DNA from 4 places in the Mycoplana sp. BE70 genome. Region 3 is predicted to be linked to each of the others. Evidence: predicted binding sites of a transcription regulator. Region 3 holds the regulator's gene; each other region holds the start of a gene.
What was found. Region 3 encodes LexA, which represses DNA repair genes until DNA is damaged. Its sites were predicted from a motif close to TGTTCNNNNTGTGTTCNG; they were not measured.
Positions count from the first base shown of each region.

Region 1: a site for LexA is predicted at 2,821-2,838, ahead of J2Y48_RS09335 (UvrD-helicase domain-containing protein). Genes of this name have one in related genera too.
Region 2: a site for LexA is predicted at 1,379-1,396, ahead of J2Y48_RS09650 (ribonuclease T2 family protein). Genes of this name have one in related genera too.
Region 4: a site for LexA is predicted at 1,824-1,841, ahead of J2Y48_RS01695 (YifB family Mg chelatase-like AAA ATPase). Genes of this name have one in related genera too.

Region 1 covers NZ_JAVDTM010000004.1:168,319-176,233, reverse strand. Annotated here, with positions in the region: gene J2Y48_RS09340 (hypothetical protein) at 1-27, opposite strand, end outside; gene J2Y48_RS09335 (UvrD-helicase domain-containing protein) at 173-2,779, opposite strand; gene J2Y48_RS09330 (L,D-transpeptidase) at 2,941-3,654, opposite strand; gene J2Y48_RS09325 (carboxymuconolactone decarboxylase family protein) at 3,878-4,285, opposite strand; gene J2Y48_RS09320 (efflux RND transporter periplasmic adaptor subunit) at 4,458-5,645, shown strand; gene J2Y48_RS09315 (efflux RND transporter permease subunit) at 5,645-7,915, shown strand, end outside.
Region 2 covers NZ_JAVDTM010000004.1:243,503-251,417, forward strand. Annotated here, with positions in the region: gene ettA (energy-dependent translational throttle protein EttA) at 1-411, opposite strand, end outside; gene J2Y48_RS09650 (ribonuclease T2 family protein) at 605-1,339, opposite strand; gene J2Y48_RS09655 (alpha/beta hydrolase) at 1,532-2,491, shown strand; gene J2Y48_RS09660 (DMT family transporter) at 2,488-3,441, shown strand; gene J2Y48_RS09665 (CaiB/BaiF CoA transferase family protein) at 3,574-4,782, shown strand; gene J2Y48_RS09670 (thiamine pyrophosphate-binding protein) at 4,815-6,464, shown strand; gene J2Y48_RS09675 (TIGR01244 family sulfur transferase) at 6,753-7,091, opposite strand; gene J2Y48_RS09680 (DUF4432 family protein) at 7,181-7,915, opposite strand, start outside.
Region 3 covers NZ_JAVDTM010000009.1:146,621-154,535, reverse strand. Annotated here, with positions in the region: gene gcvT (glycine cleavage system aminomethyltransferase GcvT) at 1-413, opposite strand, end outside; glycine riboswitch at 484-561, opposite strand; glycine riboswitch at 565-660, opposite strand; gene gltA (citrate synthase) at 947-2,236, opposite strand; gene J2Y48_RS17750 (ComEC/Rec2 family competence protein) at 2,508-5,078, shown strand; gene lexA (transcriptional repressor LexA) at 5,059-5,769, opposite strand; gene J2Y48_RS17740 (YMGG-like glycine zipper-containing protein) at 5,979-6,236, opposite strand; gene J2Y48_RS17735 (AI-2E family transporter) at 6,509-7,546, opposite strand; gene J2Y48_RS17730 (SDR family NAD(P)-dependent oxidoreductase) at 7,677-7,915, opposite strand, start outside.
Region 4 covers NZ_JAVDTM010000001.1:355,171-363,085, forward strand. Annotated here, with positions in the region: gene J2Y48_RS01695 (YifB family Mg chelatase-like AAA ATPase) at 214-1,746, opposite strand; partial or broken gene J2Y48_RS01700 (isochorismatase family protein) at 2,077-2,690, shown strand; gene gshB (glutathione synthase) at 2,757-3,704, opposite strand; gene J2Y48_RS01710 (cupin domain-containing protein) at 3,811-4,311, opposite strand; gene J2Y48_RS01715 (YraN family protein) at 4,420-4,788, opposite strand; gene rsmI (16S rRNA (cytidine(1402)-2'-O)-methyltransferase) at 4,778-5,701, opposite strand; gene dnaN (DNA polymerase III subunit beta) at 5,952-7,070, shown strand; partial or broken gene J2Y48_RS01730 (DUF72 domain-containing protein) at 7,155-7,318, shown strand; gene pmtA (phospholipid N-methyltransferase PmtA) at 7,591-7,915, shown strand, end outside.

The sequences.
Region 1 (7,915 bases), on a different contig from region 3:
CAGTTGTTCCACTGTTTGATGCTTCATCTTGGACTCCCATTCAGAGGATGGATGCTCCGCCCCCCAATGCTCATGCAGCCCCTAGGTGAAGGGTGACTCCACTGCGAACAGATGTCCAATCACGATCGAAGGCGGGCAAAAAAGAATGCTCGCCCTGCGGCGGGGACGCCGTTTACGCCCGCTCCACGAAGCCGTCCAGCACCCTCTTTTGGCCGGCGCGGTCGAAATCGATCGTCAGCTTGTTGCCCTCGACGGCGGCGACGTTGCCGTTGCCGAACTTCAGGTGGAAGACGCGGTCGCCGACCGAGAAGCGCGACGGCTCGGTCGTGGTCGACTTGGCGACGAGTTCGCCTTCGATGGTGCGGGCGCGCGGTCCGCTTTCGCCGTAACCGATGCGCTCGACCGCATGGCCGGAGCGGTTGCCCCAGTTGTCGCGGGTGGCGTCGGTCTTGTTCTGCTGCGCGCGGCGCCAGCCGGGGGTGGAGTAGCTGTTCTGGAACGGCTCCTGCTTGTCGAAGCGCGATTGGCCATAGCCGCCGCCGCGCCCGTAGCCGCCGTAAGACTGGTCGGATTCGGCCACTTCGACATGCGCCTCGGGGAGTTCGTCGAGGAAGCGCGAGGGGATGGTCGACTGCCAAAGGCCATGGATGCGGCGGTTGGAGACGAACCAGATGTGGCAGTTGCGCTTGGCGCGGGTGATGCCGACATAGGCGAGGCGGCGCTCCTCCTCAAGGCCCGCACGGCCGCCTTCGTCGAGGGCGCGCTGGTGCGGAAACAACCCTTCCTCCCAGCCGGGCAGGAAGACCGTTTCGAACTCGAGCCCCTTGGCGGAGTGCAGCGTCATGATCGACACGGCGTCGAGGTCCTCGTTCTGCTCGGCATCCATGACGAGCGCGACGTGTTCGAGGAAGCCGCGCAGGCTCTCGAACTGCTCCATCGAGCGGATCAACTCCTTCAGGTTCTCCAGCCGCCCCGGCGCCTCGGCCGACTTGTCGTTCTGCCACATCGCCGTGTAGCCGCTCTCGTCGAGGATCTGCTCGGCGAGTTCGGTGTGCGGCATGGTCTCCAGCAGCGCCTGCCAGCGCTTGAAATCGGTGACGACGTCGAACAGCGCCTTGCGCGCCTTCGGCTTCAGCTCGTCGGTCTCGATGATGTCGCTTGCCGCCGCCAGCATCGGAATGTCGCGGGCGCGGGCATAGTCGTGCAGGTTGCGGATGGTCGTGTCACCGAGGCCGCGCTTCGGCGTGTTGACGATGCGCTCGAAGGCGAGGTCGTCGGCCGGCTGGCAGACGAGGCGGAAATAAGCCATGGCATCGCGGATTTCCAACCGCTCGTAGAAGCGCGGGCCGCCGATGACGCGGTAGTTCAGGCCAAGCGTGACGAAGCGGTCTTCGAACTCGCGCATCTGGAAGGAGGCGCGCACCAGGATCGCCATGTCGTTGAGGTTGTGGCGCTTGCCGTTGCGGTCCGGGCGCTGCAGCGTCTCGATCGTTTCGCCGACGGCGCGGGCTTCCTCTTCGGAATCCCAGGCGGCATGCACGATGACCTTGCCGTCCTCCGGATCAACGCGGTCGGTGAACAGCGTCTTGCCGAGCCGGCCCTCGTTGTGGGCGATCAGGTGCCCGGCGGCGCCGAGGATATGGGCGGTGGAGCGATAGTTGCGCTCCAGCTTGATGACCTTGGCGCCCGGAAAATCCTTGTCGAAGCGCAGGATGTTGTCGACCTCGGCGCCGCGCCAGCCGTAGATCGACTGGTCGTCGTCGCCGACGCAGCAAATATTTATTTGCTGCTTTTCTTTTGCGCTCGCGCTGTCGCCGCTGCGCGGCTCGCTCCGCGGGGGCGCGCCATCGGGCGCGACGGCCACTTGGCCTTGCCGTCCTTCGGACGGACCCCGTGCCGCGCTTGATGCCGGCGACCGCTGCGCCAAAAGCCGCAGCCACATGTACTGGGCGGTGTTGGTGTCCTGGTACTCGTCGACGAGGATGTAGCGGAACTTCTGGTGATACTCGCGCAGGATATCCGGATTGGCGCGGAAGATGCGGATCGGGTGCAGCAGCAGGTCGCCGAAGTCGCAGGCGTTCAGCGTCTTCAGCCGGGTCTGGTAGGCCGCGTAGAGTTCGCGGCCCTTGCCGTTGGCAAAGGCGCGCGCGTCGCCTTCGGGGATCTGCGCCGGATCGAGGCCCTTGTTCTTCCAGGTGTCGATCATGCCGGCGAACTGCTTGGCCGGCCAGCGCTTGTCGTCCAGGCCCTCCGCCTGGATCAACTGCTTGATCAGCCGCACGACGTCGTCGGTGTCGAGAATGGTGAAATCGGATCGCAGCCCGGCCAGTTCGGCATGGCGGCGCAAGAGCTTGACGCCGATCGAGTGGAAGGTGCCGAGCCAGGGCATGCCCTCGACGGCGCCGCCGACGAGCAGGCCGATGCGCTCCTTCATTTCGCGGGCGGCCTTGTTGGTGAAAGTCACGGCGAGAATCTGCGAGGGAAAGGCGCGGCCGGTGGCGAGGATATGGGCGATGCGGGTCGTCAGCACGCGCGTTTTGCCGGTGCCGGCGCCGGCGAGCACCAGCACCGGGCCGTCCAGCGTCTCGACCGCCTCGCGTTGCTCGGGGTTGAGACCGGCGAGATAGTCGGGCGCACGGTGCGCGTCGCGGGCAGCCATGGCGCGCGCGGCAATGCCGCCGGTCGGCGCGTGACCGGATTTCTGGCCAGGGGCAGGGGCCTTCTTCAGCGCCGGATCCTCGTCGTCGAAGAAGGGAATGTCGTCGTAACCGCTCATCATGCGGCCCAATGTAGTGATTCGGGGGCGAAAGGCCAGTTTTGTGTTCTTCTTTTATTCCGGTCTTTCGATCGCAAGAACGAAGGTGTGGATAGCCATGCACCCGTCAGCCGCTCCACTCCCGGTGCCGGACAACTATAATTGCCGGCACCGGTAAGGCGCATTCAGGCCTGAAGCGGTTCCTGGTGAACGACGATCCGGGCGTGATACGGCACACGCTTGTAAAGGTCGATCACGTCCTGGTTCATCAGACGAACGCAGCCGGCCGAGACGGCCTTGCCGATCGATTTCCATTCCCGGGTTCCATGCAGCCGATAGAGGGTGTCCCGGCCATTCTGGAAGATATAGAGGGCGCGCGCCCCGAGCGGGTTCTTCACGCCGGGCTCCATGCCGCCGTTGGCGATGGAATATTTTTCGAGCTCCGGCTGGCGCGCGATCATTTCGTTCGGCGGCTTCCAGCGGGGCCAGTGCTGACGCCAGTGGATGATGCCTTCGCCCTGCCAGGAAAAGCCATCGCGGCCAATCCCGACGCCGTAGCGCATCGCCGTGCCGCCCGGCTCGACGACGTAGAGGAAGCGCGACGGCGTATCGACGACGACGGTTCCGGCCGGCTCTCCGGTCGGGTTTTCAACGCGTTGCCTGTAGAACTTGGGATCGATCTGCTGGTACGGAACGGCCAGAATCGAGTGACCGCCATCCTCGACCGCGCCGTACATGGCATCCAGTTCAGCGGTCGTCGCCGGTTCGATCGGGCGCCGGAGCGTTTGTGGGATGGGCGCGTCCTTGCCGCTCGGCGTTGTGGTGGTACAGCCCGCCAGCGCCGCGGCAGCGGCAGTCAAAATGAACGTTCTCCGTGACGTGAGAGATGCAGCCGACATTTAGGGGAGTTTCTTTCCGGGGTGGAGGTGTGTGCAGGCCGATGCCTACCCATGTTCCCGACGGCATGACAAGGCTGGAGGGCGATCACATCTTTGTCATGGGAATGATGGGCCAGGGATTGTGTCTGAAATGCCGCGGAGGCGGGCGAAAAGGGCCAGCGGCCAGGGGCAGCGCGGCACGGACAGGGATCGCCCGGGCTGCCTTGGTTGTGGTGCCGCCGAGTCAGCTGCGGTCGGCGTCGAATGCCGGATCGACCGGGACCTGCAGCGCGGTTGCGAGCTGGTTCGTTTTGGCAGCGAGCGCGATGATCCCCATCAACTCGGCGTGTTGCTCGGGGCTCATGCCTTTCGCCTTTGCCGCTGCCGTATGCGAGTGGACGCAGTAATTGCAGCCGTTGGTGGCCGACACGGCGATGTAGAGCATTTCCTTGACGAGTGGATCGAGCGTCGAAGGTGTTGCCATGATTGCCTTGACCTCGCGCCAGGTGTTTTCCAGCAGGGCAGGGTCGAAGGCGAGGTAGAGCCACATATTGTTGATGAAGTCGGATTTGCGCGTGGTGCGGATGTCGTCGAAGACGGCCTTGACGCGCGGATCGGCCTCAAGGTCGGCGGCGGGCTTGATGGTGCTCATGGCGAGGCTCCTTGCACTGCGATCTATAGTGGTTGCAATCGAACCTTCGCGCAAATCTTACAATTCCGTAATGATCGCATTCTTTCATTGCCGGTTCATGGGCAAGACACGATACTTGCCCTATACGGCAACCGCGCCGACGCGGAGCGTCGACCCTTGCCCGGAGAATTCAATGCGCCTTTGGAAACAAGTTCTTGTCAGCCTTGCCGTGGTCGGAGCGGGCCTGCTCATCTGGGGGCGGCTCGCGCCCGGAGCAGGCGACACGCTGAAGGCGGCCGGCCTGCCGGAAAGTCTGGTCGCGCTTGTGGCGCCGAGCAGCGCCGTCAATGGCGACAAGGGGGGCAAAGGCGGGCAGGGCAATGGCCAGCGCGGCGGTTTCGGTGGACCGACCCTGGTGGTGACGAAACCCGTGCAACTAACACTCGTCAACGACCGGCTCAGCGCCATCGGCGACGGCGAAGCGATCCGGACCGTGGTCGTCACCCCCTATTCGAGCGGCAACCTGACGCAGGTCGTCGTGAAGTCCGGCGACCGCGTCACGCAGGGCGCGTTGATCGCCCAACTGGACAACGACGAGCAAAAGATCGCCGCAGACCAGGCCCGCCTGACCCTCGACCGGGCGACGGACAAGCTGAAGCGCTACGAAAACCTCAAGGCGGCCGCAGCCGTCACGGATGTTGCGATCCAGGACGCACGCGATGAGTTGAAGGCAGCGGAACTTGCATTGCAAAGGGCCGAGCTCGACTTGCGCCGCCGCGACATCAACGCGCCCTATGCCGGTATTGTCGGCATCATTTCGGTCAATCCGGGCGACTATGTCACCACCTCGAGCGAAATCGCGCGCATCGATGACCGCTCCGAGATTCTTGTCGACTTCTGGGTGCCCGAGCGTTTCGTGACGAAGATCCGGGTGGGCGGCCCGGTGTCGGCGACGGCGATTGCGCGGCCGGGCGAGATCTTCACCGGTTCCGTCGAGGCTGTCGACAATCGGATCGACCAGGCAAGCCGGACGTTGCGGGTGCGCGCCCGCATCGACAATCCGGAAGACATCCTGCGCGCCGGCATGTCCTTTTCCGTGACGATGCATTTCGAGGGTGATCGCTATCCGAGCATCGATCCGCTGGCGCTGCAGTGGAGTGCCGACGGCTCCTATGTCTGGCGCATCGTCGATGACAAGGCGGAGAAGATCCCGGTCAAGATCATCCAGCGCAACCCGGACAAGGTTCTGGTTGACGCCGAACTGGCTGAGGACGACGCTGTGGCGATCGAGGGCTTGCAGCGGCTGCGTAGCGGCAGCGAGGTCAAGATCCTCAACGTCGGCAAGGAGGCGCAGCAGCCCCCGGTCGCGGAGGGCACGTGATGGCGGAGCGGCAGGCCGTTACCGACATGCGCGGCGGTCAGGCGGGCTTTACCGCGCTGTTCGTGCGCCGCGCCATCTTTGCGCTCGTCATCAATACATTGATCGTCGTTGCGGGGCTTGCCGCCTTCAACGGCGTCGAGATCCGTGAACTGCCCTCGGTCGATCAGCCCGTGATCACCGTCACGACGGTGTTCGAAGGCGCTTCGCCCGAGACGGTGGACCGCGAACTGACCGACGTCGTCGAGGGGGCGGTGTCGCGGGTGCAGGGGATCAAGGACATTTCCTCCACCTCGTCGTTTGGACGCAGCCGCGTGACCCTGCAGTTCAGCGATACGACCGACGTGAGCCAGGCGGCAAACGACGTGCGCGATGCGCTCGGTCGCGTGGCCAACCAGCTTCCCGACAGCGCCGAGGAGCCGCGCGTCGTCAAGGCCGACGCGGACAGCCAGCCGATCATGCGGCTTGCGCTCACCTCCGATCGCCTCTCGATGGAGGACCTGACGCTACTGGCGGAGAACGAGATCACCGACCGGCTGGCGGCCGTGGAGGGTGTGGCCGACATCGACGTTTCAGGCGAGCAGGAGAAGGTGTTCCGCGTCGACATCGATCAGGCGAAGCTCGCAAGCCGCGGATTGACGATCGGCGATCTGAGCACGGCGCTGAAGACCGCTTCGTTCGACGTGCCCGCCGGTTCGCTCACCAGCATGAACCAGGACATCACGGTTCGCGCGACGGCGGACCTTGCGACGACGGCCGACTTCGAGAACCTGATGCTGCAGAACCGCGTCAGGCTCGGCGACCTCGCGACGATCACGCTCGGGCCGGACGATGGCACCACGGCGCTGCGCTCGAACGGGCGCCAGGGCATCGGCCTCGGCGTCATTCGCCAGGCCCAATCAAATACGCTCGACATTTCCGCCGGCATCAAGGCGACGGTCGAACAACTAAAGACGATCCTGCCGGAGGGGACCGAACTGCGCGTCACCAGCGATGACGCGGTCTTCATCGACGGCGCGCTGCACGAGGTGGAGATCGCTCTCCTGGCCGCCGTTCTGATCGTGACGTTCGTGATCTACCTCTTCCTGCGCGATTGGCGGGCGACGCTGATCCCGACGATCAGTATGCCGATCGCCCTGATCGGCACGATCGCGGCGATCTATCTCGCCGGCTTCTCGATCAATATTCTGACTCTTCTGGCGATCGTGCTCGCCACCGGCCTCGTCGTCGACGACGCGATCGTCGTGCTGGAGAACATCGTGCGTCGGCGTGCCGAAGGGCTCGGACCGCGGGCGGCCGCCGTGCTGGGAACGCTGGAGGTTTTCTTCGCCGTCATCGCGACGACGGCCACGCTCTGCGCCGTCTTCGTGCCGCTCTCGTTCCTGCCGGGACAGACCGGCAGGCTCTTTCGTGAATTCGGCTTCGTGCTGGCGTTTGCGCTGTTGCTCTCCGGCTTCGTGGCGCTGACGCTTTGCCCGATGCTTGCCTCGCGCATGCTGACGAAGGAAGCGACGGAGCATGGGCATGGCGGCATTCTGGGTCGTTTTGGCAATCTCTGCGCCGCCTTTTATCGCCGGACGCTGACGGCCTGCCTGAATGCGCCGCTGATTGTCTTCATGGTGGCACTGCTGTTTACCGCTTTCGGCGCTGGATCCTTCTTAACTCTGAAGTCGGAGCTGACACCGAGCGAGGACCGCTCGCTGGTAATGATGCGGATCAGCGCACCGCAGGGTGTCTCTCTCGAATACGCCCAGGAACAGATGCGGCTGATCGAGGAGAAACTTGAGCCGCTCTATGACAGCGGCGAAATCGTCAACATCTATTCCGTGTCCGGAATGGGCGGCTCGAGCAACAGCGGCTTCATGGTGCTGACGCTGGCGCCCTGGGGCGAGCGCGATCGCACACAGCAGCAGATCGTCGCCGACATCAATGCGGCCGCCGCGCAGGTTCCGTCCGTCCGCGCCTTTGCGATCCAGCCGAACAGCCTCGGCATCCGTGGTGCCGGAAACGGGCTGCAGGTGGCCCTCGTCGGCAACAATTACGACAAGCTCGGCAATGCTGCCGCCGAACTGGTGCGCAAGATCGAGGACAGCGGCCGCTTCGAGAACGTGCGCTTGAACTACGAGGCCAACCAGGCGCAGCTTTCGGTGACCATCGATCGCGAACGGGCTTCGGACCTCGGCATCGATATCAACGGGCTTTCCTCCGCCCTGAAGGCCATCATCGATGGCTCTAGCATCGTCGACGTCTATGTGGACGGGCAAGCCTATCCG
Region 2 (7,915 bases), on a different contig from region 3:
CTGGCTTTCGAGGTCCCAGAGGTTCTGGCTGTCGATGATGTCCTGGAGCTTGGCGCCCTCTTCGGCCGTCTCGTCCGAATAGTTCATCATCAGCTCGTTGTAGCGGTCGAGGATCGCCTTCTTGCCGGCGACACCCTCCATCACGTTCTCCAGCACGTTCTTCGCCGGATCGAGCTGCGGCTCCTGCGGCAGGTAGCCGACGGTTGCTCCCTCCGCCACCCAGGCTTCGCCGGTAAATTCCGTGTCGAGACCGGCCATGATCCGCAGCACGGTCGACTTACCGGCGCCGTTCGGGCCGAGAATACCGATCTTCGCGTCCGGGTAGAAGGAAAGGTGGATGTTCTCCAGAACCTTCTTGTTGCCGTAGGCCTTGTTGAGCCCTGCCATGTGATAGATGAACTGTCGTGCCATTGCGCGCCTGCTCCGCATTCAAAGAAAAATTTGCCCGCTATGTAGGCGAATTCCCCGGCAGCGGCAATGCAGCGACACCAAGACAGCGGGAATTGTCTCGTTGCAGCCCAAGAGACCGGGCAGCAACGGTCACCCTGTCGCGTAGGAAGCAGACACGCCCGGGCGCAGCACCCTCATCGCCCGGCTCAACTGATCAGTCACCACCCGCCCGAACCAGCAGTCCGCCGGCGCATCTGGACTTGGTGGCCGAAGCGCCCCGAATGAGCCCGGCGAGTTCCCCCTCGCCCGAATTCAGCCCGATGGTCAGCCCGGTAACGATCTTCTCGTCGCCGACCGTACGGCAGCGCAGTTGCACCCGCTCGCCCGTTCCGGCGCCGAATGCGGCATCAAAGGCGGCAGCGAGCTCGGCGATCGTCACCGCCTTCCCCGCCTTCGTTTGGAAAAACACGCCCACCGCGGAGCCGTTGACGGTGTCCAGCAACTCCAAGGATCGCGCATAGTAGTCCTCCGCCGTCGCCGCATGGCAGGTGCCGTTCATCATCCACTGATGGCGGTCGAGCCCGGAGGCGACACCGGGCATGGCAGCGGCAAGCCGTATCGCCGTAGTCTCGGAAAGTGCCAACTTGGGCAGATCCGTCCATTTGCTGGAGCGGTAGAGCTTTTTCAGGTCGGCATCGATACCGCAGTAGCTCTTCTTGACCCGCCACAACCCGTGCAGCGACAGGCGTGTCGCCTCCTCAGCGCCCTTCGGAGGCAGGGCGCATTCTGCAGCCTTCGGCTTCGTCAGGCAGAAACCCGGCTGCCAGGTCAGTGCCAGAACATGAGCGGTCTTGGACTTTCCACCATCGTCCTCGGGCTTGCCCTGTAGCGTCACCGCGGCCGCTGGTGCCGCCACCGCCAGAAAGAGGAACATTGCCGTCATTTGCATGCATGTGGATCCGGGCCTTGTCATGACACCTCCGCAAACAAGAACAAACCATAAACATTAACCAACATTTGCGGGAAAATTGCAACTTAAAATTTTGACAACCCTGCACCCGCACGAAGCGCAATTTGCATTTCGGTGGAAAATCAATTTCATGCCAGCATCACCAGTCTCGCCATGACGTCCCGGAGCGACATGTTCTGCACATCCCGGCATCTGCAAAGCCCGACGGGCGCACGGCTCGCCTATCGCCACGAACCATCGCGCGGTCACGACAAGGGCGTGGTCCTGATCAGCCATGGGCTTGCCGAGCATTCGCGCCGCTACCAGGCCTTCGCAGAACGCCTGGCGGCGGAGGGCTTCCACGTCTATGCCCATGACCATCGCGGGCACGGTGATACAACCGCGCCGGACGCGCCGATTGGCCGCTTCGCCCATCGACACGGACTACATTTGGCGCTGGACGACATGGCCGCGATACGCGAGCTGGCCGTCGCCGCCCATCCGGGATTGCCGATCATCCTCTTCGGACATTCGATGGGGGGACTTTTCGCGCTGCTGTTTGCAGAAACGCACCCGCAAAGGATCGACGGTCTCGCGGTCTGGAATTGCAATCTGAACCCGGGCTTCGCCGGTCGCGCTGCGCAAGCCGTTCTGCTGGCCGAGCGGATGCTGAAGGGATCGGACGTGCCGAGCGAGATCTTGCCGAAACTCACCTTCGCTGCGTGGGCGAAGAAAGTTTTACCACGTCGAACCGACTTCGACTGGCTCTCGCACGATGCAGCGGAAGTCGACAGGTACATCGCCGACCCGCTCTGCGGTTTCGACGCCAGCGTGTCGCTCTGGCTCGACGTATTCGCCATGACGTTTGCGGCCGCGAAGACGGATGCGATCGCGCGCCTGCCGAGCCGACTGCCGATCCATCTCGTGGGTGGCAACGAAGACCCGGCGACCGATTTCGGCCGCGCCGTCACCTGGCTCGGGGACCGGCTGACAACGGCGGGGCTTTCCGACGTGACCTGCCTCGTCCACCGCGGTTTGCGCCATGAAACGCTGCTGGAACGGCAGGACCTGCGAGAAATGCCGATTGCGGATTTTTGCAACTGGTGCCAAAGGATTGCGCAGACTGAACGCCGAACCGGTAGATCCAAATGACCGTACATGCATCGACTTCTCCCTCCACGCTCCATCAGGAGGTGCGGCTGGGACTCGTCCTGATGGTCATTTCGGTCCTTATAGCACCGGTCATCGATCTCTTCTCCAAGCTCGCAGTGGCGGAGGTTCCGGCGGCCGTCATCACCCTTTGCCGCTTTATGTTCCAGGCGCTGACGCTTCTCCCGGTCGTTCTCTGGCGCGGCACTCTGCTCGACCTGACCTGGAAGAAATCGGCCCTGCATGCGCTTCGCGGCCTGATGGCCGCGACCGTGATGATTAGTTTCGTCATGGCTCTTGCTGTGATGGAGATTGCAGACGCACTGGCGATTTTCTTCGTCGAGCCGATCATCCTGACGATCCTCGGGGCGATCTTCCTGAAGGAAACGATCGGCTGGCGGCGTTATACAGCCTGTGCGGTGGGCTTCCTCGGCGCCCTGCTCGTGATCCAGCCAAGCATGCAGGAGGTCGGACTGTTCGCATTGCTGCCGGTCGTGTCCGCGTTCGGCCTTGCCGTGTTCTATCTGATCACGCGGCTGGCAGCGCAGAGCGAGGACCCCTGGTCGATGCAGTTGCATACCGGCCTCTGGGGCGCGGCCTTTGCCGGGATCGCACTTCTGGTCGGCAACCATTTTGACTGGACCGCGTTCACGCCGGTCATGCCGCACGGCATTTCCACGCTGTTCATCATCTGCGCCGGCATCGCCGCCACCATCTCCGGCATTTTCGGCGCCTATGCCTATCGCAGCGCCCCGGCCTCGGTGCTGGCGCCGCTGCAATATCTGGAGATCGTTTCCGCCACCATTCTCGGCTGGTGGGTGTTCGGCCACCTGCCCGATCCGCTGAAATGGGGTGGCATCTCGATCATCATCGGCTCCGGTCTCTATGTGATCTGGCGCGAGCACCAGTTGCGAAAGCGTCCGACCATTCCCGCGATGCCGCCGCTCGTCTGATCCGACCGCAACGCGATTAAGTCCGGACGCGCATCAACCCATGCCCGGTTGATGCTATCTCGCGATGCGCCTTTTTGTTATCCAGCACCCATTGCCGAGGATAGATTGCCGTTGACGACGAACGGTGTCGGCATGGAGGATATGATGGACAAGAAGAACTTGCCGCTTGCCGGGATCCGGGTCATCGAGCTCGCTCGCGTGCTCGCCGGTCCCTGGGCCGGACAGATGCTCGCCGACCTCGGCGCGGACGTGATCAAGGTCGAGAATCCCGAAGGCGGCGACGACACCCGCGCCTGGGGGCCTCCCTTCGTGACCGGCAAGGACGGCGAGAACCTGTCCGCCGCCTACTACCACTCCACCAACCGCAACAAGCGCTCGATCACCGTCGACTTTCGGACGAAAGAAGGCCAGGAGATCGTCCACCGGCTGGTGCGCACGGCCGATGTCGTGATCGAGAACTTCAAGGTCGGCGGGCTTGAGAAATACGGCCTCGACTATAAAAGCCTCGCACCGGAAAATCCGAAACTCGTCTATTGCTCCATCACCGGATTCGGCCAGGACGGCCCCTATGCCGCCCGTGCCGGCTACGACTACATCGTCCAGGGCATGTCGGGCTTCATGTCGGTGACCGGTGCGCCGGATGGCGAGCCGATGAAGGCGGGCGTGGCGATTGCCGATATTTTCACCGGCATCTACGCGGTAACGGCCATCCAGGCTGCGCTCATCCATGTGATGAAGACGGGCAAGGGCCAGCAGATCGACATGGCTCTGCTCGACGTGCAGTCGGCCGTCATGGCGAACCAGAACATGAACTATCTGGTTTCCGGCACCGCTCCCACCCGCCTGGGCAACGCCCATCCGAACATCACCCCTTACGAGGTGATCGAAACCGCGGATGGCCACATGATCCTCGCAGTCGGCAACGACGGCCAGTTCCAGCGGTTCTGCGCGTTGCTCGGCATGGCCGATCTCGCCTCCGACGAGCGTTTCGCCACCAACAAGTCGCGCGTCAAGTTCCGCGCGGAGCTTCGTCCGCTGATCCTTGAGCGCAGCCGCAACTGGAAGAAGTCCGATCTTCTGGCCGCATGCGAAGAGAACGGCGTACCTGCCGGCCCGATCAACTCGATCGCGGAAACCTTCGACGACCCGCAGATCAAGGCGCGTGGAATGCGACTGGACCTGCCGGATCGCGACGGCAACCGCATCCCGAGCGTGCGCACGCCGATCGTCTTTTCCGAAACGCCGCTTGCCTATGAACGCCCGAGCCCGCGGCTCGGCGAACACACCGACGAGATTTTGGCCGAACTCCAGAAACTGGAAGCCGGGAGGAAATCCGCATGACAAACACCGCAATGAGCACACAGGGAAAAACCATGAGAACCGGTGGACAACTGATCGTCGATGCCCTCGTCGCCAATGGCGTCCGCCGCATCTCCTGCGTGCCCGGCGAAAGCTACCTCGCGGTGCTCGATGCCCTGCATGACACCGACATCGACGTGCTCGTCTGCCGCCAGGAAGGCGGCGCGGCCATGATGGCCGACTGCTGGGGCCGGCTGACCGGCGAGCCCGGCATCTGCATGGTCACGCGCGGCCCCGGCGCCACCAACGCCTCTGCCGGCCTGCACATCGCCAGGCAGGATTCGATCCCGATGATCCTGTTCATCGGCCAGGTCCAGCGCGAAGCCCGCGAGCGCGAGGCCTTCCAGGAGATCGAGTACCGCCGCGCCTTCACCGAGGTCGCCAAGTGGGTGGCCGAGATCGACGATCCGAAGCGCATCCCTGAGTTCGTCACCCGCGCCTTCGCAGTCGCGACCTCGGGACGGCCGGGGCCCGTGGTGCTGGCCCTGCCGGAGGATATACTGACCGAGACGGTCGAGGCGCCGGTTGCAATCCCCTATACGCCGGTCGAGGCCCATCCAGGCCCGAAGCAGATCGCCCAGTTGCAGTCGCTGCTGGAAAAGGCCGAGCGGCCGGTCGTCGTCCTCGGCGGCACGCGCTGGAACGAGGAGAGCGTCGCCGGCATCGCCGCCTTTGCCGAGCGCTGGGCGCTGCCGGTCGCCTGCTCGTTCCGCCGGCAGATGCTGTTCGACCACCTGCACCCGAACTATGCGGGCGACTCCGGCATCGGCGTCAACCCGGCGCTCGGCAAGGAGATCCGCGAGGCGGATCTCGTCCTCATGCTCGGTGGCCGCTATTCGGAGATGCCGTCCTCGGGCTACACGCTGCTCGACAGCCCCTACCCGAAGCAGACGCTGGTGCATGTCCATCCCGATGCCTCCGAACTCGGGCGCGTCTACCGGCCGGAGCTTGCGATCTGCGCCAGCGCTTCGGACTTCGTCGCCAGCCTCGCCGATCTCGCCCCCGCCTCCCCGCCGCGCTGGGCGGAGCGGACGAAGGCCATGCACGCGTCCTATCTCGCCTGGTCGACACCGCCGGCCTCCGGCCCCGGTGACGTGCAGATGGGGCCGATCATGAGCTGGCTCGAAGAGAACGTGCCGGCGGATGCGATCTTCACCAATGGTGCCGGCAACTACGCCACCTGGGTGCACCGGTTCCACCGGTTCCGGCGCTTTGCCACGCAAGCGGCGCCGACCTCGGGCTCGATGGGCTACGGTCTGCCGGCGGCGGTGGCCGCCAAGCAGCTGTTCCCGCAGCGGGAGGTCATCTGCTTTGCCGGTGACGGCTGCTTCCTCATGCACGGGCAGGAGTTCGCGACAGCCGTGCGTTATCGTCTTCCGATCATCACCGTGGTGGTCAACAACGGCATCTACGGCACGATCCGCATGCACCAGGAACGGGACTACCCGGGCCGCGTCAGCGCCACCGACCTGACCAATCCGGATTTTGCGGCATACGCCATATCGTTTGGCGGCCATGGTGAAACGGTCACCAGGACCGAGGAGTTCGCTGCCGCCTTCCTGCGGGCGCGGGCGAGCGGCAAACCGTCGATCATCGAGGTCAAGCTCGATCCGGAAGCGATCACCCCGGCCCGCACGCTCTCCCAGATCAGGGACGGTCGGTAAGCGCCCAAAGAAAATGCCGCATGTCCTTCAGATCGGACGTGCGGCATTCAGGCTACTCGCGAAGCTCCACGCTTCGTCACCCCGGACCTGATCCGGGATCTAGCTGCGGCGCGTCTGTGGCACGAAAGAGCCATTATTTGTCAAAGACTTGAGCGCGCTAGATGCCGGATCAAGTCCGGCATGACGGGCCGCTGCCCTAGGAAAAGGGCAAAGTGGGGACGTCAGCCAGTATGAACGCCGCGTGACCATCTCGGCACGCGCGGTGTTTGCTCTCGCGTCTTGCCGATCTCAGCCGCGGATATGCTGCGTCTGGGCGTAGATGTTCGTCGAGCGGGCGCCGGAGCGGCAATAGCCGAGCATCGGCCGCGGAAGTTCGTCCAACGCGTCGACCATGTCGCGCACGGCGTCGGCCGTCACCCCCATCGACCCCACCGGCACATGGGCCATGTCGATGCCCAGTTCCTTTGCCCGTGCCGCGATGGTCGCGAACTCCGGCTGGTCGGGCGCCTCATGGTCCGGCCTATTACAGACGATCGACTTGAAGCCCAGCGCCTTGATCTCGTCCAGATCCTCGACGGTGATCTGGCCGGAAACCGAGTATTCGTCATTGATCGCGCGGATATCCATGATGCGTGCCCTTCGTGAAAATGTGTGGCTTCGATGTAGGCGCGCCCGAACCGGGCGTCAATCGGCGCCGTACGCCATCTCGTTAGAGATTATCGCAACTCGAACGACAGGCCGTAGGCCACCGTCTCGCCGGGCATGAAGTCCGTCATCTCGCCGGATGCGATGAGTTCGCTCCGTCCCGCCAACCGATGCGACACCGGCTCCAGCCCCATCACATGACACCCCGCGGACTGGTTCCGCCACACCTGCAGATACGGCAGCGTGTTGACGCGGAAGCGCAGGTGCAGGCTGCGGCCGCCGAGCGAGGCAATCGGACCGATCGCGATATCGGCCCAACCATCCTCCGCGGTTTCGGCGGCAGAGACGCAGAAGATGCGCATGTCCCCCTCGTCGAACCGCCACGGCAGGCTTCCGCCTTCCAGCATCGCCCCGGTCAGGCGCGTGGTCTCGTCGAACAGGCGGGTGTTGAAATTGACATGGTACATCGCCACCGGCGGCCACGGGCGGGTGCCGGTATTGGTGACGTCGTCCTCGAGGATGATCAGGCCGGTCTGGCGATCGGCCCGCCAGCGTCGCTGCAGTTCCGCCGTCTCGCCGTTGGCAAGGCCGACCGGCACGCGCGCCGAGCAAACGACCTCGCTCTCATCTTCCTCAAAAAAGATGTCCTTGGCCGGGTGGGAGGACAGCGATCCGTGCAGCGGATAGCGCCGGCCGTCTGCCGCGCCCTCGACCGCCTCCGGGTGGCGTATGTGGTCGGGACCGCACGTGAACATGAACCCCGGCAGCGCCCGATCGATGCGCGGATCGCCATCCGACGGAATGGC
Region 3 (7,915 bases):
AGATGCTTTTGCAAATGTGCGAAATCGGCGTCCTTGCACGCGGCGTTGGCGACGAGGAACAGATGATCGCCACGATTGGTGATCATCAGATCGTCGAGGATGCCGCCGGCGTCGTTGGTGAAAAGGGCATAGCGCTGACGACCTTCGGCAATGCCGAGCACATCGACCGGCACGAGCGCCTCGAGCGCGCGCGCCGCGTCGGCATTGTTGCCGGAACGAGCGCGAATGATGATCTGTCCCATGTGGGAGACGTCGAAAAGCCCCGCGGCAGTGCGCGTGTGAAGGTGTTCCTTCATGACACCTGCGGGAAACTGCACCGGCATCTCATAGCCCGCATATGGCACCATGCGGGCACCAAGCGAGACGTTGAGGTCGTACAACGGGGTTTTCTTTAGCTCAGACGTACCGTCCAAAAGGCGCCCTCCAGTCTATGGGCGTGCATCGCACGCCGGCTCATCCTACGGCGTCTGCACGCCGCTCTCATGAGCCCCCTCTGTCCCTTCGCCTGAGATTGTTATCCCTTCGGCGGGCGTGTGAACGCCTCTCTCCAGAGTCCTGTCGGCACCTTGCTGGTCCTTTTGCCTGAGAGTTTCCGGGGCGGTTGCTCCTTCGGCACCGGCCATCCCGTTTCGGGCGGCCGGTTTCTCCCAGCGAGGTCATCGCCACATAAGAGCGTCGGCGCAATTTTGGCAAGAGCGTTGCGTCGCCGCGGAGCAAATATTTGTCGTCCTTTGTCGCATAGCGGATTCTGGTGCCGCAAATGGAAGCCGTCGCTGCGTTGTCGTTCTCAAAATCGCCCCAACACCTGGATCTGCCCAGCGGTTGCTATGAGGGCGAGCAGCCATTCTCGTTTGCGGACGCCAAACAAAAACCCGCCGAAATACATCGACGGGTTTGCCGGTGGACAAGGTCCGGTCTGGTTGACCGGACCGCATCAATGTCAGCCTCAGCGCTTCGAGACGGGCACGTAGTCGCGCTTGGGGGCGCCGATATAGAGCTGGCGCGGACGGCCGATGCGCTGCTCCGGATCCTCGATCATCTCGTTCCACTGGGCGATCCAGCCGACGGTGCGGGCCAGTGCGAACAGCACGGTGAACATCGTGGTGGGGAAGCCGAGCGCCTTGAGCGTGATACCGGAATAGAAGTCGATGTTCGGGTAGAGCTTCTTTTCGATGAAGTATTCATCGGTGAGCGCGATGCGCTCCAGTTCCATGGCGACTTCCAGCATCGGATCGTCTTTGATGCCGAGTTCGCCAAGAACCTCGTGCGTCGTCTTCTGCATGATGCGGGCGCGCGGGTCGTAGTTCTTGTAGACGCGATGGCCGAAGCCCATCAGGCGGAACGGATCGTTCTTGTCCTTGGCGCGGGCAACGAATTCCGGGATGCGATCAGCCGTGCCGATCTCCGCCAGCATGTTCAGCGCCGCCTCGTTCGCGCCGCCGTGAGCCGGACCCCAGAGGCAGGCGATGCCGGCTGCGATGCAGGCAAACGGGTTGGCGCCCGACGAGCCGGCGAGACGTACCGTCGACGTCGACGCGTTCTGCTCATGGTCGGCGTGGAGAATGAAGATGCGATCCATCGCCCGCGACAGGACCGGGTTGACGGTGTACTCCTCGCAGGGCACGGCAAAGCACATGCGCAGGAAGTTCGACGCGTAGTCGAGATCGTTCTTCGGGTAAACAAACGGCTGGCCGATGTGGTACTTGTAGGCCATCGCCGCGATCGTCGGCATCTTGGCGATCATGCGCAGCGATGCAACCATGCGCTGGTGCGGATCGGTGATGTCGGTGGAGTCGTGGTAGAACGCCGACAGCGCGCCGACGACGCCACACATCACCGCCATCGGGTGGGCGTCGCGGCGGAAGCCGGTGAAGAACTTCGACATCTGCTCGTGCACCATCGTGTGGTGGGTGACGCGATAGTCGAAGTCGTCCTTTTGCGCCTTGGTCGGCAGCTCGCCGTAGAGGAGCAGGTAGCACGCTTCCAGAAAATCGCCGTGCTCCGCCAGTTGCTCGATCGGATAGCCGCGATGCAGGAGAACGCCTTCGTCACCGTCGATGTAGGTGATTCTGGACTCGCACGAGGCCGTCGAGGTGAAGCCCGGGTCATAGGTGAAAGTGCCGGTCTGCTTGTAGAGCGTGCCGATGTCGATCACCGACGGACCGATTGATCCGGATCGCAATGGCAACTCCACCTTCTTGTCACTGACAGTGACTTCCGCGCTCTTTCCCGTCATGAGGATCTCCATCTGCTGGTGTGGCACAGGCAGTGCCGATCGTGGGCGTGCCGCTTTGCTAGCCCAAATTGCCTCACGTGCCAAGCAAGACGAAGGCTGCATTTGTGCAATGCAAAAACAAACATTCCGGCATCGCAATATCTACTCTTCCTCGCCAGTTGCAAGCAACTTATGGGCGAGATTCGAGAATTGTGGAGGGGGCATTCTTTCTCGGAGATCAAGCGCATTGGCGCCGAATTGGCAATTGCAAATCAAAATCTGAAGTTGCATTATGCTGCTGGTTGTGGCTGGGGCGGAGGCCATGGGGGAGGGAAACGCTACCAAAGTCGCAGTCCCGGCCGCCAGCGCGGTCCGGACCCCGCAGGACCGGCAGACGGCGAGCCAGCCGGTCGTAATCGCGAGCGGCCGAACGGTCGTGCTTGCGGGGCGGCGGGGTGGTGCAAAGCGCTGGTTTGCTGGCGCCCTGTCGTCGGGGTTGGCAGCCTGGAAGCGGGAGCGAGACCATGGCAGCGTCTTTCTGTTCGTTCCCGTATTCATCGGCACAGGGGCATGGTCCTGGTACGCGCTCGCCCGCGATCCGCCGCTGGTGCCGCTGCTGATCGTACTGCTTGGATTCGGGCTGATCGCGGTGTTCCTGCGGCATCGCCAGACCCTCCTGTCCTTTGTCACGCGCGCGGCATTCCTGCTGCTGCTCGGAATGGCGCTGTCCGCGATCGAAAGCTGGCGGCTTTCCACCGTCATGCTCGATCAACCGGTGACGACGACGATTACAGGAAGGGTGCTGTCTCGCGAAGCCGATGACCGCGGCCGCCTGCGGTACCGGGTGGCGCTGCTGTCGACCGACGGCCCGACATTGCGGCGTCCGCCCAACCACGTCAGTCTCCTTGCGCGCAGTCCCCATCCGCCGCTGCCGATCGGCAGCGGGATCGTCGGACGCGCGCGCCTGAATCCGCCGTCCGGACCGGCGTTGCCGGGTCTCAACGACTTTGCCTTCGACGCCTATTTCGCCGGAACCGGGGCTATCGGATACTTTTACGGCAAACCGGCGGCGACGGAGTTGAACCTGCCGGCGCGAATTGAAACCGCATACGGTGCAGCAAGCCGAATGGTGGCCGAATGGCGGAGTGCCATCACGCAACACATTCGCGGCCGCATCGGCGGCGATGCCGGCGCAATTTCGGCCGCCTTGATCACGGCCGAACAGCGCGGCATCAGCCCGAAAACGGTGGAGGCCTTGCGACAATCGGGCCTCGCGCACGTTCTGGCGATTTCAGGGCTCAACATGGCACTTGCGGCGGGCACCTTTCTGGTCGGCGCCCGACTGCTGCTGGCGCTGGTTCCGGGCGCAGCCGAACAGTTCCCGATCAAAAAAATCGCAGCCATCGGCGGGTTGATCACGGTCACCCTTTATATCCTGATCTCCGGCGGGGCGGTGTCGGCGATTCGCTCGTGGCTGATGATCGTCGTCATGCTGTTCGCTGTCCTGTTCGACCGCACCGCCATCAGCCTGCGCAATGTCGCGCTCTCGGCACTGATCATTCTGGCGGTGACGCCTTCCGCGGTCACTGGTCCCGGCTTCCAGATGTCCTATGCGGCAACCCTCGGTCTGGTTGCGGGCTATGCTGCCTGGCGTGATTGGTCCGTACGGCGCTCCAGGTGGATCGGTGATCGGTCACGGATCCTTTCGGTTGCATCTGCGTTTGCCGGTGGGATTCTGCTGTCGTCCCTGATCGGCGGGGTCGCAACGCTCGTCTACTCCATCGGACATTTTCATCGCATCCCGGCCTATGGCCTTGCCGGAAACCTTCTTGCGATGCCGATCATTTCGTTCATCGTCATGCCGATGGCCGTCATCGCCATGCTGCTCATGCCGCTCGGACTGGACGGCATTCCGCTGGCGATCATGGGACGGGGCGTCGACTGGATCATCGCCATGGCCAATTGGGTTGCCGGCTGGGGCGGAGAGGTGGTCACCGGCAGATTGCCCCCCGCTGGCATTCGCGCTCATTGCTGCAGGTGGCGGGTTCATCTGCCTGCTTCGCACCCGTCTCGCGCTCATCGGCCTTCTACCACTCGTCTTCGGTGTGGCCATTGTGGCCGTCCGTCCATCGGATGCGCCGCCCGAGCTTCTCGTATCGGAGGACGGCCGGCTGGTGGCGCTCGTCACGCGGGGGAGGCCGCCACGAATCGGTCGAAACCGCCCGATTTCATCTACGATCAATGGCGTCGCGCCCTTCGCATCGAAAGCCATCGTTCGCCATTGTACCTGACCGATGAAGATGCCGCGCAACGGGCGCCCGCGGTCGGAGGTGCCGCGGGTATCGATCGCGCGCAGGACTCTGCGGACCGAGCAGCACCAGTAGCGAGCCTGGATGCGCGACAGCGCAGGAGCGCGGAACGGGAGCTTGACCCTGCTGCGATGGCGCGTGCGCGCGATGACATGCGTACAGCGTTCGCCACAGCCGCCAACGAAAAGCGATTCGTCTGCCGCCGCAGGGCGTGGTGCGCCGGTGCTGCGCCGGCCGGTTGGCGTGTCCTCGCGGTCGAGGACCCGGCCTTTCTCGGAACGGCCTGCGACAGTGCCGATCTCGTGGTCGTGCCACGAGACCTTCGAATGGAAACCTGCCGTTCCGGGGCCCAACTCGTTTCGGCGCGCAGCCTGCGCCGCACCGGCGCCCTTGAAATAACGCCGCAGACATTCGATCCGACTGGCCGCGCAAGTTACAGCGTCCGCAACGCGGTCACGACACTTCACCGCCCCTGGAGCCGGCACCGCCTGTACGACTGGCGGACAAACACATATCTCGACCTAGAAGACGCGGTCAGTGATAACGGCGGATGAGGCCGACCAGTTTGCCTTGAATCTTCACTCGGTCGGGGCCGAAGATGCGGGTCTCGTAGGCGGGATTGGCGGCTTCCAAGGCGATGGAGGCGCCCTTGCGGCGGAAGCGCTTCAGCGTCGCCTCCTCGTCGTCGACGAGAGCCACGACGATCTCTCCCGGGTTGGCGGAGTTGGTGTTGCGGATGATGACGGTATCTCCGTCGAGGATCCCGGCCTCGATCATCGAGTCGCCCTTGACTTCAAGCGCATAATGCTCGCCAGCGCCGAGCATCTCCATGGGAACCGCGATGTCATGGGTGTTGTTCTGGATAGCCGAGATCGGCACGCCGGCGGCGATGCGCCCCATGACCGGAACCGAAGCCGACCCGTCCGCGGCCGCGGGCTTGGCCGGGGAGGGCGCCGTCGCCGGCTTGCCAAGGCTTCCTTCGATGACGGACGGGGAAAAGCCGCGCCGCGCCTTCAGGCTCGGCGAATAGGCCTCGGGCAGCTTGATCACCTCGAGCGCGCGTGCCCGATTGGGCAGCCGGCGGATAAAGCCGCGCTCCTCGAGGGCTGTGATCAACCGGTGAATGCCCGACTTCGAGGCGAGATCGAGCGCATCCTTCATCTCGTCGAATGACGGCGGAATGCCGGTCTCCTTCATCCGCTCGTGGATGAACAGGAGCAGTTCCTGTTGTTTGCGGGTCAGCATGGCTCGTCACCCAGAATCGTGAAACAAATCCAGAACAGACACTATCTGTTCCATATGTGTTCCGCAAGGGGGCAAATTTCAATCAAGGGTGCAGGCGCTCGTTCGAGATTTCCAACCGTGATCCCGGCGGGAACTTCCATTATTCGGGAAAAGACCTCGTGAAGGACAAGGTCTTTTCCAGTTCAACAGCGACAGGGCCGGTGAGGCTGTTATGGGCACGCGGCGACGTAGCGGCGGCCGTAACGGTCGCGGTAGTAGCAACGACCAGGCTGTCCGGCCACATGGCCGATGACGGCGCCGGAAACACCGCCGATGGCGGCTCCGACGGCGGCGCCGCGGACGTCATTGGTGATGGCGCCGCCGATCACGGCGCCGGTGGCTGCGCCGATGCCGGCGCCCCTCTCGGTTGGCGTGCAGCCGACCGCTGCGAGCCCGGCCAGAACGAGCACTAGGGAAATCTTGGTCATGTCCATTCCTTCCTCTCTCGTTGATTTTCTTGCCTGTCGTAGTCTTGTCCATCCGAACGAACGGTCAAGTGTAATCCGGTTTTTCGGCCAGGTACAACCGCTCGTGGCGCGGCGGCCCAGGCAGGCTATTGGTGCTGTCTCTTCTCAACCGGCGGCCGGCAAGTACGGGGCAAAAAGCCCGCTTTTCCGATTTTGTGCTGACACTACGATTGTTGATCGGCGTTATAGTTCCCGCGGTGAGCTAGTATCCGCTGCCATTCCGGTCAGGCGGCTCAAGTCCTGTCGCGGCGGTCCAAAGCGGCAACAGCTTCATCATTCACGGTACTGGACAGGAGCACGGCGATCCAGCGGGTCGCCGGCACCTGTGCTGCGTATTCGATGAGGCAAATCAGGATGGGAACGCCAATGAAGGCACCCGGAAGACCCCACATGAAACTCCAAAAGAACACGGAGAAAATCACGGCGAACGGTGAAATCGCGAGCGAAGCACCGGTCAGCCGTGGCTCCAGGTAGCTGCCGATGACAAATTGGATAAGGTTCAGTCCGACGAAGACGAACACTGCGGATTGCCACGAATCGAACTGGGCAATCGCAAACATGGTGGGGAAGACCGTCGCCACGAATGGCCCGAGGAAAGGAATGTAATTGAGGGCGAACGCGATCGCTCCCCAGGCCGCAGCCAACTCAAGACCAACGAACCGGGCGAATATCCAAACGACCAACCCCGTCAGGATACTGGCAAACGTACGCACGGCCATGAAGCGTCGAAGCTTGGCACCGATCCTTCTGTTCGCCGCCAGAATCCGCGCACCGTGCGGTTGGACGCTCGGCAACAGCAGGCGTCGCTTGACGTCCTCCACTTCCAGAAGGCCGAGCATGACGGATATGAAGATCACCAGCGTGAAACCGGCGAAACTGTTCATGCGTCCGGCGACCCCTTGCAGCAATCCGACGAGCGCGCCGACGTTGAACCGCTCTGCCAACGGGCCGGCGACCGCCACACCATGCTCTTCCAGCCATTGGGCCCAATCAAGGTAGATCGTCTGAAAACGGCCGGCGTTGAGGAACAGCCAATGCCCGAGGACACCCAGCCCCCAGGCAATCGATGACCCCACGGAGACCACTGCGATGATCGTCACGGTCAGCGCTATGAGCAGCGCAAGCAGCCGCGGCATCACCGTCTGGAGGGCGGCCTGGACCGGCCATATCAACGCGATGACCAGCATGGAAAACGCGAACGGAACGAAGACCGATTGTGCGGCGTGCAGCAGCGCAAGAACGAGTATGCCGGCGGTTATCAGTCCGGTCATTTGTCCTTGTTCCGCTTTAACCATCCACAGTTCCCGATCTTGGTCGGCAAGACTTTACGCGGGGTCCGATGCGGACCGCAAGACCTCGTTCAGTACCCCCCTCGATCTGCCAGGTCAGCCGGCCGACACGCTAGTGTGCGCTATAGGCACCGTCCACGAGATGATAGCTGCCCGTGATGAAGCTCGCCTCGTCCGAAAGCAGGAAGCAGACCAGTGCGGCGACTTCCTCCGGGCGCCCTCGTCGCCCCATCGGCTGCAGCGACTCCATCCGACGGCTGCTCGCCAGTTGCGGGTGCCCCGTCAGGAGCGGGGTTTCGATCCAGCCGGGACCGACGGCGTTGATGCGGATACCGAACTTGGCATACTCGA
Region 4 (7,915 bases), on a different contig from region 3:
GTGCTGATTACTGTGTGTCGGGCATTGTGTGCCAATCGTTGCCTGAAAGCGGCGCGGTTCCCGAAGGTGCTCTCAAGCCGGCAACACAATCCGTCCGGACAATGCCTTCCGAGAACGCGCGCAAGTCTGCCTTCATACCAGCCCCGTCGTGGCTGCGGGCCTAGCCTGTCGTGACCCGCCTGCGACGGCCGCGTCCCGGCGTCAAAACTGGCCTCAGGCGGCGGCCGTCAGCCGTTCGCCGGCGATACGATAGGAGATCGCCTCGGCAAGATGGATGCGGCCGACACTATCCTTTCCGTCGAGGTCGGCCAGGGTGCGGGCGACCTTGAGCACGCGATGGTAGCCGCGGGCAGAAAACCGCATCTTCTCCGCAGCATCCCGCAAGAGCTGCAGGCCGCCGGGGTCCGGCTCCGCGATGCGCTCGATCAGCGCGGTCGAAGCACGCGCATTGATGGAAACCTCCGCGCTGCCAAGGGCCACGAAACGATCGCGCTGGACCTCGCGGGCACGCGCGACGCGAGCCGCCACCGTCGCGCTCGATTCTGCCTGCATCGGGCGGATGAGATCGCTCGCCGATACGGCCGGCACGTCGATGCGGATATCGATGCGGTCCATCAGCGGACCGGAGATGCGACCCTGGTAATCCGCCATGCAGCGCGGCCCGCGCGCGCAGACCTGACCCGGCTCACCCGCCATGCCACACCGGCAGGGGTTCATGGCCGCGACTAGCTGGATCGCCGCCGGATAGCTGACGCGATGATTGGCACGGGCAATCACGCATTCGCCGGTTTCGAGCGGCTGACGCAGCGCATCAAGCACCTGCGGCGAGAACTCCGGGAACTCGTCGAGGAAGAGAACGCCGTGGTGGGCGAGTGACGCCTCTCCGGGCCGGGCGCGCAAGCCGCCGCCGACAAGTGCGGCCATCGTCGCCGAATGATGCGGCGCCCGATAGGGGCGGCGATCGGACAGCTTGCCGCCAGCGAGTTGGCCTGCGATCGAATGGATCATCGAGACTTCGAGCAGTTCGGCCGGTGCGAGCGGCGGCAGGATCGACGGCAGGCGGGCGGCCAGCATCGACTTGCCGGAGCCGGGCGGCCCGACCATCAGGAGGTTGTGTCCACCGGCCGCAGCCACCTCCAACGCGCGCTTCGCGCTCTCCTGTCCCTTGATGTCGGCAAGATCCGGCAGGTTGGCGGGTGCGGCGCGAATGGCGGGCTCAGGCCGGCTGAGCACCTGGGTGCCGCGAAAATGATTGGCGAGCGCAATCAGGCTGCGGGGCGCCAGAATGTCGATCTCCGCGCCGGCCCAGGCCGCCTCGGCACCGCTGTCGGCTGGACAAATCAGGCCTTTGCCGAGCGCATTGGCGCCGATGGCCGCCGGCAGAGCGCCGGCGATTGCCGCGATCGTACCGTCGAGGTTGAGTTCGCCGATGACGACGTAACCTTCCAGAGCGTCGGCCGGAATGGCGCCGAGCGCCGCCATCAGGCCGAGCGCGATCGGAAGATCGAAATGGCTTCCCTCCTTGGGCAGGTCTGCCGGCGCCAGGTTGACGGTGACCCGCTTGGCGGGCAAGGCGAGACCCGATGCGTGCAGCGCGGCCTGGACTCGTTCCCGGCTCTCGGCGACGGCCTTGTCAGGGAGCCCGACGATCTGCATGCCGACCCTGCCGGGCGCCACCATCACCTGGACCTCGACGGGAACGCCGTCAATGCCCTGAAACGCCACCGTACTGACCCGTGCCACCATGACCGTCCCCCAAACAGTCTGCCGCCGATCGCCTCACCCGACGTCATCACAATCTGTCATAGAAAATGGAATGGAACAAGAACATTTACGGAACAATTTTCAGCCAGGCCGTGCAAACCGGTTGCGCCCGGTTGCAAACACCGCACGCATGAGAACAAACGCGACCGCCTATTCAAGTCCGCGGGCGAAATGCGACCGGAGCAATGCATTCGAGAACAAGAAGGCAGCGTAATATCCAAGAGCTATACGGCCATCGCCCGTGGCGGAATGCTCCAAGTCAAGCCCCCGCGTATCCAACAGACATCCACCGCATACCCAAGGGAGGAAGTCATGGTCAGTGAACCTATCCGCGATCCGAGCACCGATCACCTTCTGACACCAAAGAATTCAGCCTTCATCTTATCGATTACCAGCCGGTCCAGGTGAACTCCATCGCCTCAATGGACCGTCAACTTCTGGTCAACAACGTCGTCGGCGCTGCCAAGGCGGCTGTCGTGTACGGGCTGCCGATCGTGCACTCGACGGTCAATGTCAAAACCGGCCTGAACAAGCCGCCAATTCCGCAAGTGCGCAAGGCGTTGGAACGATACCCGACCTACGATCGCACGACGATCATCTCCTGGGAAGACGTGGAATTCCGGCGCGCGGTCGAGGAAACCGGTCGAAAGAAACTGATCATGACGGCACTGTGGACCGAGGCGTGCCTCACGTTTCCGGCCATCGACGCGCTGGAGGCGGGCTATGAGGTCTATGTCGTCGCCGCGCACGAGGCGGGCCTGCACCGCATAGAGCAGGCGGGCGGCAAGATGATCAGCGTGCCGCAACTCTTCTGTGAATTGCAACGCGACTGGTCGCGCAAGGAAACAGTGCCCGCCTTCATGAACCTGTTCATCGAAACGGGCGGCACGGCGGGGATCCAGTTCTCCTACGACCGAAGCGAATAGGGGATCGCGGAGAGCGGATGGATAGTGGTGCCGGCGCCTCTTCGATCAGACGCCGGCGCAAGTCGCTCAGGCGCGTTTGCGTTCAATCGCATCCCACAGGAGGCTCGAGACGTCGGCGCCGCCGAATTTCCGCACCTCGCGGATGCCGGTCGGCGAGGTGACGTTGATCTCGGTCATGTAGTCGCCGATGACGTCGATGCCGACGAACAGGAAGCCGCGTTCGCGCAGCGACGGGCCGATCCGCTTGCAGATCTCGATCTCGCGGGCGGTCAGCTCGGTCGCCTCGGGGCGGCCGCCGGCATGCATGTTCGAGCGGGCATCGTGCTCGGCGGGCACGCGGTTGATCGCGCCGACCGGCTCGCCGTCGACGAGCAGGATGCGCTTGTCGCCCTTGCGCACGTCCGGCAGATAGGCCTGGGCGATGAAGGGCTCGCGGAACATCTGCCCGAACATTTCGAGCAGCGAGGAGAGATTGCGGTCGTCGCGGGTCGAGTGGAAGACGCCGGCGCCGCCATTGCCATAGAGAGGCTTGAGGATGATGTCGCCCATCTCCTCGCGGAAGCGGCGGATCTCGGCCGGGTCGCGGGTGATCAGCGTTGCCGGCATCAGGTCGGCGAATTCGGTGACGAAGATCTTCTCCGGCGAATTGCGCACCCAGGCGGGATCGTTCACCACCAGTGTCTTCGGATGGATGCGCTCCAGCAGATGGGTGGAGGTGATGTAGGCCATGTCGAAGGGCGGGTCCTGGCGCAACAGCACCACGTCCATCGTCGACAGGTCGACCCGCTCGGGTTCGCCCAAATCGTAGTGGTCACCCTTGACGTCGCGAAGCTGCATCGGCTCGACGGTCGCAAAGACCCTGCCGTCGCGAAGGCTGAGCTTGTCGGGCGTGTAGTGGAAGAGCTGGTAGCCGCGAGCCTGGGCTTCGAGACTCATGGCGAAGGTGGAATCGCCGCTGATATTGATGGTGGACACGTGGTCCATCTGGACCGCGACGTTCTTGATCTTTGCCATGGAATGTTTTCCTCACGGATTGCCGCCCACATTTAGGCTTGCGCCCCGGCAAACGCAACGGGCGGCGCCTGCACGCCGCCTGCCCTCAAATGGCACGATCGATGCCTCAGGCGGCGAGCCCGCCCCGGCCACGTCCGGCGCGCATCATGTCGCGCAGCCGCAGCGCCGTGGCGATCGGGGCTGGAAACTGCTTGCGGCAGAAGGCGATCTTGCGAACGTATGTATCGACCTGCCATGTCGCCCAGGTCTTGCCGCCAAAATAGGCGATGTCGCCGGCGCGAAGCGTGCGTTCGCTGCCGTCCTCGGCGATGACATGCACCTCGCCCTCAAGGATCATCACCGTCTCGTCCCAGCCGAAATACCAGCGGAAGGTGCCCGCAGTGCAATCCCAGACTGCCGTGGTCGACTGATCGTCATGGCCGCGCGAATGCAGCGCGACCCGGGCGTGCGGCTCACCGGCCACGATCAACGACGGCTCGATCGGCGCATCGACCATCTCCATCTCGTCCATGGAGGCCGCGATCAGCGGCCGCGACGGCGCCATTGGCAGCGGCAGCGTCTTGGCCGCCATGCCGATCACGCCCGCAAGCATCAGTTTCCAGACCATTACAACTCCGCACGATGGTTCATCGGCAACCATAGCGGGCGGAGGTAAGGACGGAGTGCAGATGTTCGGTCGCATTTTATCGATCGGCGCATCGGTCGTCGCCGGCAGTCAGAACGCATCCGGCAGGTGCCGCGGGACACGCCACGGCAGAACCGCGATGATATCGTATCGGACGGACAGCCGATGCGCATCGCGCTGGCGGGCGAGCCACAGGTCGCTTGCGGCGCGGATGCGTCGCTGGGCCGTCCCCGTCACCGCGAAGACCGCGCTCTCCTCGCTCCGCCGCGCCTTCACCTCGACGCAAATGACGAGGTCGCGCTTGCGGGCGATGATGTCGATCTCTCCGACCTTCGTGCGGTAACGGACGGCCAGCACGCGGTAGCCTTTGGCAAGCAGATAGAGGGCGGCGACGAATTCCGCGACATGGCCACGGCGAAAGGCCCTTCGGCGGAGCTTGCGTTCCGCTTCAGTCCCCATCGCGCGCCTTCATGCCGACCAGGCGCTGGTAGAGATCGCGGCGCGGCAGGCCGGTCTGGCGCGCTGCTTCTGTTGCGGCCTTGCCGGCGGGCATCTCCTGCGCCAGGGCGGCAAGCAGCGCATCGACGTCGGCGATTTCGGGGACAGCCGCTTCGGTCGGCGGGCCGACCACCAGCACGATTTCACCCTTGACATGCGGATTTGCCTGGTAGTGCGCGGCAAGCTCGGCGAGCGATCCCCGGCGAAACTCCTCGAACGTCTTGGTCAGTTCGCGGCAGACGGCCGCCTGTCTTTGATCTCCAAGCACCTCAGCCGCGGCAGCGAGCGTCGCCGCGATCCGATGCGGCGACTCGAAGAAAATCAAGGTCGCATCCACACGGGCAAACTCGCCGAGGCGATCGCGGCGCGCCTTGTCCTTGACCGGCAGGAAGCCGGCAAAGAGAAAGGCGTCGTTCGGCAGGCCGGATCCGACTAGGGCGGCCAGGGGCGCCGACGGCCCGGGAATCGGCACGACCTTGCAGCCGGCGGAAAGCGCCAGCTGGCCCAGACGGTAGCCGGGATCGGACACCAGCGGCGTGCCCGCATCGGAGACGAGTGCCACCGATTTTCCCTGTTCGAGCGCCGCGACCAGCCTGGGACCGACCTCATCGGCGTTGTGCTCGTGGTAGGCGTAAGGACGCGTGGCGATGCCGTAGCGATCCAGCAGCACGCGGCTGACGCGGGTATCCTCGCAGGCAAGCACGTCGGCCCCGGCCAGCGTCTCCAGCGCGCGCAGCGTGATGTCGCCCAGATTGCCGATCGGCGTCGCCACCAGATAGAGCGCCGGCTCGAGTGGGCGCGCCGGGACCATCACCCCGTGGAGGCGGTAACTGCGGGCCGCGGAGGCGCTCCCCTTGTGCGGTTCTTCCTGCATCTGAAGCGTGCGTTCCTGCTATCATCCGGCGCAAATGCGCGATCCCGCCTCCTTATGGGCGAGGCCGGAGCGCGCGGCAAGCCCGCAAGGTTTGCGCGCGGCATCGGTTTCCCCGGTGACGATCGCCGAGCCTCTTGCATTTGCACACGAAAATCTGCCAATTTGCCCCTCCACATCTTCCGGCGCCAGCCGGCAACAGAAAAGACGCCGCGCCGGCGAGCCGGCGGGCAGGGTCGAAAGCGGTACGTCCATGCGCATCACCATCGAACGGTCCAACCTTCTGAAATCGCTGAACCACGTCCATCGCGTGGTCGAGCGGCGCAACACGATACCGATCCTCTCCAACGTGCTCTTGCGCGCGGATGGGGGGAGCCTCGAGATGAAGGCCACCGACCTGGACCTCGAGGTCACCGAGGCAACGCCGGCACAGATCGAACAGGCCGGCGCCACGACCGTGCCCGCGCACCTGCTGTACGACATCGTCCGCAAGCTGGCTGACGGTTCGGAAGTGTTGCTCGCCAATACGCCGGACGGCGCGGCCATGACCGTCACTTCCGGCCGCTCCAAGTTTTCGCTGCAGTGCCTGCCGCAGTCCGATTTCCCCGACCTGACCGCGGGCAGCTTCAGCCATACGTTCCGCCTCAAGGCGACGGACCTGAAGATGCTGATCGACCGCACGCAGTTTGCGATCTCGACGGAGGAGACGCGATACTACCTGAACGGCATTTTCATCCACACGATCGAAAACGCCGGCCAGTTGAAGCTGCGGGCCGTCGCCACCGACGGCCACCGCCTGGCGCGCGCCGACGTCGAGGCGCCCTCCGGCTCGGAGGGCATGCCGGGCATCATCATCCCGCGCAAGACCGTCGGCGAGCTGCAGAAGCTGGTCGACAATCCGGACCTGGTTGTGACGGTCGAGGTGTCGGATGCAAAAATCCGTTTCACCATCGGCTCGGTCGTGCTGACCTCGAAGCTGATCGACGGGACCTTCCCGGACTACCAGCGCGTCATCCCGACCAACAACGAGAAGGAACTGCGGATCGATTGCCAGTCCTTTGCCCAAGCGGTGGACCGGGTGTCGACCATCTCGTCCGAGCGCGGCCGCGCGGTCAAACTGTCGCTCGCCGAAGGCCAGATGACACTGACGGTCAACAATCCGGATTCGGGCAGCGCCACGGAAGAAGTCCCGGTCGGGTACGACAGCGACCCGCTGGAGATCGGCTTCAACGCGAAATACCTGCTCGACATCACCGCCCAGCTTTCCGGCGAGGAAGCCGTGTTCCTGCTGGCGGATCCCGGTTCGCCGACGCTCGTGCGCGACCTTGCCGGCGACGATGCGCTCTACGTGCTGATGCCGATGCGCGTCTGATCCGCGCCTCGGAACGAAGAGATGCGCAAGCCGGTTTCTCGTTTGCCGCCGGCGGTCTAGCGCAGTAGTGGCTGAGGAGCGGGCGTGGGAAAGACCGGGACGGTTCGGATCGGCATCTCTGCTGCTTCTACAACTCCTGGCGCGGCGTCTTCTATCCGCATTCTCTCGTCCAAAGTAGCGAACTCTTCTACGCCTCCAGGCAGTTCCGATCGATCGAGATCAACGGCACCTTCTACGGACTGCTGCGCCACGGGCGCGATGTGTTCGCCTATTTCGACAATACGGACGCAAAACTCAGAGCGCCGTTCGATGCATCGTCTCTGGCAAGGCGACTGGGCGTTTCTCCGGGTCTGGCTGCCGCAAAACGGGGTGAGCGCGCACCTGAACAGTCGCAAGCGGAGCGTGAAACCGTCGCAAGATGACTTGTTTTTGCCGCACGCGGAAACAAATACTCCAGAAGCATCTTCCGAATCACCAGGAAGGCGCCTAAGCAGCAGCCGTCATAGTCGGGGGAGTGGACATGAATTTGCGTGGTAAGGTCAAAGAACACCTCGGACGGAAATTCGGCGAGGAGATCCGCTTCTTCAAGGGCTGGATCAACAACACGCGTGCCGTCGGCTCCATCATCCCAACATCTTCGGTCACCGCGCGGCGGATGGCCAGCGTGATCAACCCGAGTTCGGGCCTGCCTGTTCTGGAACTCGGGCCGGGAACGGGCGCAATCACGAAGGCGATCCTGGAGGCGGGCGTCGCATCGGCCAAGATCGTCTCGGTCGAATATTCAACGGACTTCTACAACCATCTGGTCGAGCGGTTCGAGGGCGTGAAGTTCATCAACGGTGATG